DNA from 4 places in the Pseudoalteromonas sp. P80D2 genome. Region 2 is predicted to be linked to each of the others. Evidence: predicted binding sites of a transcription regulator. Region 2 holds the regulator's gene; each other region holds the start of a gene.
What was found. Region 2 encodes sigma-54, which starts transcription at its own class of promoters, with help from an activator protein. Its sites were predicted from a motif close to GTTGGCACGNNNNTNGNNT; they were not measured.

Region 1: VRK28_RS01520 (EF-hand domain-containing protein) is a predicted target of sigma-54. The motif match lies at 743-761, and genes of this name have one in related genera.
Region 3: VRK28_RS02110 (YggN family protein) is a predicted target of sigma-54. The motif match lies at 1,046-1,064, and genes of this name have one in related genera.
Region 4: VRK28_RS04895 (DUF1328 domain-containing protein) is a predicted target of sigma-54. The motif match lies at 1,119-1,137, and genes of this name have one in related genera.

Annotation. Positions count from the first base shown of each region.
Region 1 is NZ_JAZDAR010000017.1:108,663-110,867, reverse strand. Features, by position in the region: gene VRK28_RS01525 (exonuclease III) at 163-594, shown strand; gene VRK28_RS01520 (EF-hand domain-containing protein) at 801-1,322, shown strand; gene scpB (SMC-Scp complex subunit ScpB) at 1,453-2,043, shown strand; gene rluB (23S rRNA pseudouridine(2605) synthase RluB) at 2,040-2,205, shown strand, end outside.
Region 2 is NZ_JAZDAR010000026.1:457,264-459,468, reverse strand. Features, by position in the region: gene hpf (ribosome hibernation promoting factor) at 1-175, opposite strand, end outside; gene VRK28_RS06900 (RNA polymerase factor sigma-54) at 203-1,699, opposite strand; gene lptB (LPS export ABC transporter ATP-binding protein) at 1,807-2,205, opposite strand, start outside.
Region 3 is NZ_JAZDAR010000018.1:21,913-24,117, forward strand. Features, by position in the region: gene VRK28_RS02105 (aminotransferase-like domain-containing protein) at 1-147, shown strand, start outside; gene VRK28_RS02110 (YggN family protein) at 210-1,010, opposite strand; gene VRK28_RS02115 (PA3496 family putative envelope integrity protein) at 1,402-1,590, shown strand; gene VRK28_RS02120 (glutathione peroxidase) at 1,643-2,125, opposite strand.
Region 4 is NZ_JAZDAR010000026.1:18,329-20,533, forward strand. Features, by position in the region: gene oadA (sodium-extruding oxaloacetate decarboxylase subunit alpha) at 1-385, opposite strand, end outside; gene VRK28_RS04890 (OadG family protein) at 401-649, opposite strand; gene VRK28_RS04895 (DUF1328 domain-containing protein) at 1,184-1,357, shown strand; gene VRK28_RS04900 (hypothetical protein) at 1,409-1,600, shown strand.

The DNA of each region.
Region 1 (2,205 bases), on a different contig from region 2:
TCAAATTGGGTAAATGTTGATCAATTGCTGCTTAATTTAAAAACATTGTTAACTCACTATTAATTATTAAATTAAATAAATAATTCAGTTGATCTACTGGTTTTTGTTTATATAATGCGCGCAAACCATCCGTTCATATTATGTACTATTTAAAGGTAAACCATGAAAAAACAATTAGTGATGCTTTCTCTTGCATGTATCTCATTTGGCTCATTAGCAAGCAACCCGCACTACTTTTCAGCTGATAACCGTATTGAATCAAAGTTATGTATCTTAAGTGCGAACGAAGGGTTTACCGCTGCACGTAAAGAAGCAGCAAAGCATGGCATTTCAATGTCACGTTTTTCAAAAAGCATTTTATGTAACGGTACTGACATCCGTGAAATTGCTAAAAAAGCACAATCACAAGAAGCAGCAAAAGCAGCTGTTGAAGTGTTTGCTAAAAATGAGCAAAAAGAAACTCAACTTTGCATCACTGCACTTAAAAAAGGTTTAACACCTGTGCGTGAAAAAATTGGTAACTTAAATACGTTAAAATGTAATGGCGAAGCAGTAACAGACTTCGTTAAGCGTTACCAAAACGCAGCTATCTAATAGCGGCATTTTTGTTATTTGTAAAAAGCGCTCTTCGGAGCGCTTTTTTTATGAAAAAATTACAGTAATCCATGAAAGGCTTGCTAAATCATAGGCTTAACCTCAACTTAACCAGGCTGTAAGTGCTTGATTTTAGCCAATAAGGCATTTTGGCATTCAACTTGTAACAGTCGAAGTGAATCTAATCGACTACAAGGAAATGTCTTATGAACAAGTTAACTTTAGCATCAACAATTTTAGCAGCACTAAGTCTTTCAGCATGTTCTGCAAGTAACTCTTTAGCAAAAATCGACAGCGATTTTGGCAGCCTAGATAATGACAATGACGGTTATATCTCTAAGGTAGAAGCTGACGATGATGCAATTTGGGATCATTTTTCAAATATCGATACCAATATGGATGAGCAAATCAGCCGCACTGAATTTAATGCATACATGCAATTAAATACGGGCAAGGTAGCAACTGATAGTGAGGTATCTGAATCAGCATTTAAAGCTGAAATCGCTAAATTTGACCCAATCGAAAATGACTTTAAATCGTTAGATAACGACAAAAATGGTTATGTTTCTATTGAAGAAGCCGATGACGACGATATCGCAAATCACTTTGGCTATATGGATAGCAACAAAGATAAGCGTGTAAGCCGCACTGAGTTTGTTAATTACATTAGCAAATATGGCAGCGACGTTGCCGAAGATGATGCCCTTGAAATGGTTAAAAATAGCTAATTTCAATATTCATTCGTAAATATCCCCTAAAGCCAGTGTTTTACACTGGCTTTTTTACAATAATTTTTCCAACCTTGGCCGACTTCTGTCATAATAGAGCGTTAGTGATTTAAAATGACCTTTAGTAGTGATGGCCACAAAACGTATCAGTGATGAACAGTTAGTCGAAATCATAGAAGCCGCGATTTTTGTTGCTGGAAAACCTGTGTCTAAACGTCATTTAAAAGAGACAGTATTAGCTGATTTAAGCGTTTCTATGCCGCGCATTAATAATGCAATTGAACAAATTCAAACGCATTATCAAACCCGAGGCATTAAGCTTGTTGCAGTAGGCAGCGGTTACAGGTTTCAAGCCTGCGCTAGTTTAGCGCCTTGGCTGGCAAACTTATGGCAAGAGCGCGCACCTAAATACTCACGAGCACTACTAGAAACTTTATCCTTGATTGCCTATAGACAACCTATTACCCGTGGTGAAATTGAACAAGTACGGGGGGTTGCTGTTGGCTCAGGAATTATTAAAACCTTATTAGAAAGAGAGTGGGTCAGAGTTGTTGGCCATAAAGAGGTGCCTGGGCGCCCAGCGTTATATGCCACAACATCCGCTTTCTTAGATTATTTTTCATTAGCTGGTTTAGATGAATTACCGCCGTTACCTGAACTTCAGGAGAGTAAAATCAACCAGCTATTGAGCGATCCTTCTGTGAGAGAACTATCTGAATGAGTAATGTAGAAACTGAAAAGTTACAAAAAGTATTAGCCCGTGCTGGCGTGGGTTCACGTCGTGAGATGGAAAAATACATCGATGCCAACCGTGTGAGCGTAAATGGTAAAGTGGCACGTTTAGGCGACCGTGTTGAAGCAACCGATGTAATTCGAGTTGACG
Region 2 (2,205 bases):
CTCCGTTTACATGTAAAGTTGCTTCTGCTTTTTGGCTTAATTTTTCTACATCTAGAATGACATGAACATTATTAATATGGTCAAAATGCCTTTCTAGTTTCGCAAACTTGGTGTTTACATAGTCTCTTAATGAATCTGTGATTTCTACATGACGACCAGTTAAATTTAGTTGCATAAGCATTTTTCCTTCTATGTAAAACGTCTAAATCAGACTCTTACGCTGATTAGACGGAGGTATTGCTAGAGACTCACGATATTTTGCAATTGTACGTCTAGCTACTTTAATTCCTTGCTCAGCCAATATATCTGCAATTTTGCTATCACTCAATGGTTTAGCTGAGTTTTCTGCAGCGACTAACTTCTTGATTAAAGCGCGTATTGCTGTAGAAGAACACTCACCACCATTTTCGGTGCTGACATGGCTTGAGAAGAAATATTTCAACTCAAAAATACCCCGTGGGGTATGCATATATTTTTGCGTTGTTACCCGTGAAATCGTCGATTCATGCATTTCGACCATTTCAGCAACATCATTTAGCACCATCGGCTTCATTGCCTCAGGGCCATGCTCAAAGAAAGCTTGTTGTTGTTGAACGATACAGTTGGTCACTTTTAATAGCGTATCGTTACGGCTTTCTAAGCTCTTAATAAACCACTTTGCTTCTTGTAAGTGAGAGCGAATAAATTGGCTGTCGCTACTTGATTTAACAGAGCGAGACATCGCCGCATATTGGCTGTTCACTCTAATCTTTGGCATACAATCTGGGTTTAACTCGACTACCCAGCGGCCTTTCACTTTTTTCACTGATACATCAGGTATAACGTACTCAGATTCTTCGCGTACTATGCTATCCGCAGGCTTAGGATTTAAGCTGTGAATAAGCGTCATCACTTCTTTAAGCTCATTTTCTTTAAGCTTAGTCTTTTTCATCAAAGTTCGATAGTCGCGACTCGCTAATAATTCGATATGCTCAGATAAAACCATTTTAGTTTCAGCTAAATATGGCGTATCGGCATCGAATTGGCGTAGCTGAATGCACAGGCATTCTTGTAAACTGCGCGCGCCAATACCCACAGGATCAAATAACTGAATTCTTTTTAAGACCGCTTCGACTTCATCAAGTTCGATTTCTTCTTCATCGTTATTTTGATTAAAGCTTTCGACGATATCTTCACAGCTTACCGTTAAAATACCTGAGTCATCGATAGCTTCTACAATTGCCACAGCAATCGCTTCATCAGTAGGGCTAAATGGCGTGAGTTGCAATTGCCACATCAGGTATTCGTGAAGGGTTTCGGTTGATGCTCCCTGATAGATAGATTCATCTTCAGGCATTGGCCCTGACGATGTTGAAGGGGCGGCACTCATGTACTCATCCCAGGTAACATCCATTGCTAAGTCATCGCTTACGGTGTCTTTATTGAGAGCATCACTACTTTCTTGCTCGTACTCGCTAGGTGCTTCTTCGGCAGACGCGCTGACTTGTACATCGTCAGATTCAGCTTTTTGCTCATTCTTGCCGGTGCTTTCTTCGTTGTAATCCGCTTCTTCCACTTCAAGTAGAGGATTACTATCAAGCGCTTCTTGAATTTCTTGCTGGAGATCCAATGTACTGAGCTGCAACAAACGAATAGCTTGTTGCAGTTGTGGAGTCATTGTAAGTTGCTGGCCCATGCGCAGCTGTAATGATTGCCTCATGTATCCCTAACAATCCTTTTTAAGTTATCGATACCTGTATAAACACAGTTATCGATTTATTGTCATTGTTATAAGTCTAGCAGATGCTCTAGTCGCTGGCGTAATGGTTACAGCCTGAATTGCTCGCCTAGATATACATCGCGTACAGTTTGGTCTGCTAATACGTGCTCAGGTGTGCCTGATGCAATTAGCTCCCCATGAGAAACAATGTAGGCTTTTTCACAAACATCAAGGGTTTCTCGAACATTATGGTCAGTAATTAGTACACCGATACCACGATTTTTTAGGTGCTCAATAATTTTCTTTATATCTAACACTGAAATTGGATCAACACCAGCAAAAGGCTCATCTAAAAGGATAAATTTAGGATTAGCGGCTAATGCGCGAGCAATTTCTACACGGCGTCGCTCACCACCTGACAGCGCCATACCTTGGCTGTCACGAATGTGTTGAATACTAAACTCATCAAGTAAGCTATTGAGTGTTTCTTCGCGGGTGGTTTTATT
Region 3 (2,205 bases), on a different contig from region 2:
GGGATCAGTATTACTCCGGGGTTGATATTCTCAGCGGGTAAAAAGTACCGTAGCTGTTTTCGTTTAAGTTATGGCTTGCCTTGGTCTGAGAATTTAGAGCAGGCGATTAAAACGTTATCGCAGCTGACTGTGCTGGCCAAAAAATAAAAAAGCGCAGAGCAAGCTCTGCGCGAAAGGACCAAGTGTTTTGGTTCAGGGATGTTAATTCATTACTCTGCGTTCTGTTTAAAAGTAAATAGTTGATACTCTTTTAGCTCTGGTACTAGAACTACTAGCTCTTGCTCTTTATGAGCGATATCAGCAAAGCTGCCGCATAATGCATCTGCACGCTCTTCAAGTTGAGCTGCCTGTGTTTCTACACGAGCTTCGATTTGTGCGCCCATGTTTTCCATACGTTGCTCAAACTCATCCATGTCGCCACCTGAACCTAAAAGCTCAGAGCCTAGCGCCACTAAAATACTGCCCATCGATTGCATCATGGCTGACTCGACAGCCGATTCGATTTGCTCATCGAATTGGTCTTCAAAGTTTTGGCCAAATTTTTCGAAATTTTGCTGACCCATGGTGAACGCACCTTGCTGATAGAAAGCGTTTTGTACTTCTACGCTGATATCGTCCATTAATTCTGAAATGTCGCTTAGGCCATCAATATTGAAAGCATTTGAGACTTCTTCGATGGCTACACCAGCTATTTTTACACCATCAAGTGCGATATTTGCTACTTCAGGAAGTTGGCTGCGTAAGCTGTCTGAGTAATCTGCAATTGCTTGCTGTTGTGAAGCATCAAGCGACACGCTTTGACCATCGATATATAAAGTGTGTTGATCGATGATTTTCATAGTGCGATTATCGGCTGTGTATACTTCTAACTCGCTTGGTGTAATGCGTACATCATTTATAAATTCAACATCACACTGCTCACCGCTGAATGAAATATTTGTATCATTATCGTTATGAGCCATTGCGCCGGTAGCGATAAATAAAGAACTTACTAACAATAACTTTTTCATTTTTTTCTTTCCTGTTTGAAATGACACAAATACATAATCAAATTGAATGCCAAAATTTATAAATTCAATTAATTCAAAATCTTGCTGTGTTTTGAGGCTTTTTCAAAAATTGCGGGGAATAACTTTTTAACCATTTTTTAGTCAAATTAACTAAAAAATACACATGCATAAATGACTTTTATCGAAACGATAAAAAACTCTCACTTTTCAGAAATCAAATTTAGCGCTATTTATTCACAATATTGACATATGACCTATTTAGCATGGGTGTATGGCTTTATTTTGGTGGTTTTTTAGATACTAAATTACTACTGAGCTTTTTAATCTTTGCCAATTCATCGAGCAAATTTTAATCTCAAGAATTGGTCTCAAACACTTTATGGAGTGGGTTGTGGGTAAGACATTTAGTTATGACGCGCTAGATGACGATTTTGTTGAAGACGAGTACGAAATGGTCGGGCGTAATCAACACGACAAGAAAAAGCAACGCGTAAAGAAGAAGTTGGAAGACTATCTTGAACAAAAACGCTTGCGCAGAAACTTAGGCGATGACGACTTTGACGAGTACTTGAACGACTAAGCATAAATTTAGATAAAGAGGCAATTTGCCTCTTTATTGCTTTTAGGCTTTGTTATTTGTCCAGTGCAGCTGCGATGTCTGACTCGAGCTGTTCAGGCTTTGTCAGTGGCGCATATCGCTTAATGGCCTTGCCATCTTTACCAATTAAAAATTTGGTGAAATTCCATTTTATTTTGCGGGTAATAAACCCCGGTAATTCTGATTTTAGGTATCTAAAAACAGGGTGAGCATGTTCGCCATTCACATCGACTTTGCTCATCATTAAAAAGCTAACGCCGTAGTTAATTAGGCAGCCTTCTTTAATTTCTTTTGCATCACCTGGTTCTTGTTTGCCAAACTGGTTACATGGAAAACCAATTATGACTAAGCCTTGCTCATGATACTTTTCATGCAGTGCTTGTAAGCCTTCATATTGTGGAGTGAAACCGCATTTACTTGCGGTATTTACAACAAGCACAACCTTGTTTTCAAAATCAGAAAAGTCAACGGTTTGGCCTTGTAGGCTGGTGGCAGAAAGTTGGTGAAATTCGCTCATAATGATAACTTTTTATTATTGTTGCATTGATTCTAACTTGCTTGGCATCTTTCTAAAAGGGTAAATTTTAATCAGCGGTT
Region 4 (2,205 bases), 440 kb from region 2:
TGGCAGTTTCAAGGTTACGTACATCGTTCATCGCATCAAAAATACGGAATACATCAACACCGTTTTTGTGGGCACGCTCAACAAACTTTTCGACTACATCATCAGCATAATGACGGTAACCTAGAAGATTTTGTCCACGAAGTAGCATTTGTTGCTTAGTGTTTGGCATTGCCGCTTTTAGCTCGCGAATACGTTGCCAAGGATCTTCACCTAAATAACGGATACACGAGTCAAACGTCGCACCACCCCATGATTCAATTGACCAATAACCCGCATTATCGAGTTTTTCTGCCATGGGTAGCATGTCGTCTAAGCGCATACGCGTTGCCAAAAGAGACTGGTGTGCGTCACGCAATACTAATTCGGTTAATTTTAATTTAGCCATGTTTAAGCTGCCCCGTTATTTTTGTTTATTTCGAAATTGAGCAATTGCAGCGCTGATTGCTGCAATATGTGCCTGTGGCACACCCTGTTGAGGTTGAATTTTTGCTGTACGCGTAGGTTCTACAGTTGCAGGATCATCAAATCGACCCACTACCTTTGACATTAAAGTGACTGCTGAAATCAAAATAGTCAGAAAAACAAACACGCCTACCATGCCTGTCACCATCAAACTGGCCGCAGTGGTGAGTAATCCACCTATATCCATACGACTCCCCTCGCTTACTTAAAATAAAAAGTTATTTTTGTTAAATAATTATGCACCAATAATAACAAACAAAATTCATTTGTATAGCACCATTGTAAATTGGTAAAACCAATTAAATTTAAAATAACATGACGCACATATAATTAACACCCTACTATTAGCGCATTTAAAGCCCCGTTATAGATGATATAAATAGTCAATATAGCCAGACGTTATATGTTCAGCTATTAACCAACCGTAGTAAAAAGCCTAAAAACCACGCACAACAAGGCGTTAGAGCTATCCACTTAAAATAAAGTTAAATTGGTCTTACCAATAACCACAGCAATTCTCTTTTTCCTCATTCATCTCAATATGAAAAAATATCACTATGAATAAGTTACATGCTTACTCGTAAAAGTTACCAAATGATGAACCCTATAAAGAACGACAAAAACACACAACCCATTGAAATATATAAAATAAAACTTCTGGCACAGAACTCGCTTCAGTTACATCGAACTTAAGAAAATTTAAATAGCCAAGGAGACCACTATGTTACGCTGGACAATTACTTTTTTAGTTATCGCGTTAATCGCAGCAGTGTTAGGTTTTGGCGGTATCGCAGGAGCCGCTGCAGGCATCGCTAAGATTATCTTTTTTATATTTTTAGTATTACTAGTTATTTCGCTGGTATCAGGAGCACTTAGAGGCAGTGTCCCTAAGTAGTTAAAAGCAGATAACCACTTACTTTATTTTAAATTTACAAGGAATTTCATTATGAAAAATTCAACTTTAAAAGCCGCTACTATCGCCCTATTTTCAGGTTTATTCATCATGGGTTGTGAAGACAACTCTGCTGAAGACGCAGGTGAGCGTATTGATGAAGCAATTACTGATACACAAAATGCAGTTGAAGATGCATGTGAAGAAGTAAAAGAAGGTGTTAACGCAGAAGAAACTAACTGCTAATAACACACCTTACTTAAGAAAAGCGGCCAAGTGCCGCTTTTTTGTGTATGTAAGTTAGCGAGTTAGCGAGTTAGCGAGTTAGCGAGTTAGCGAGTTAGCGAGTTAGCGAGTTAGCGACTCTAGGCTGCCTGCAGCTTGTGTCAAGCAGCTTGCTAACTTTACTCTTTCCCCTAGAAACCCGCTAACTTGTTGGGTGTCGCTCCGCTCTACCCTACATCATGTAGGTCGCCATTTATGGCGACACATAACCGCTAACATTGACGGGCTAAAGCCCGACCTACAGCCGCATTAATCCAGAGAACCGCGCGAAATAAATTTCACGCCTACGAGGGATAAACCCGCAGCTACCTTAGGCTCGCAACTTTACTCTTTCCCCCTAGAAACTCATTAATTTGTTGGGTGTCGCTCCGCTCTACCCTACATCATGTAGGTCGTCATTTATGGCGACACATAACCGCTAACATTGACGGGCTAAAGCCCGACCTACGACTTACACGTAGATTTAAGAAACATCGCGCAAAATAAATTTCACGCCTACGTGAGCCTCAAACTCGATAACTTTACTCTTTCCCCTAGAAACTCGCTAACTTGTTGGGTTTCGCTCC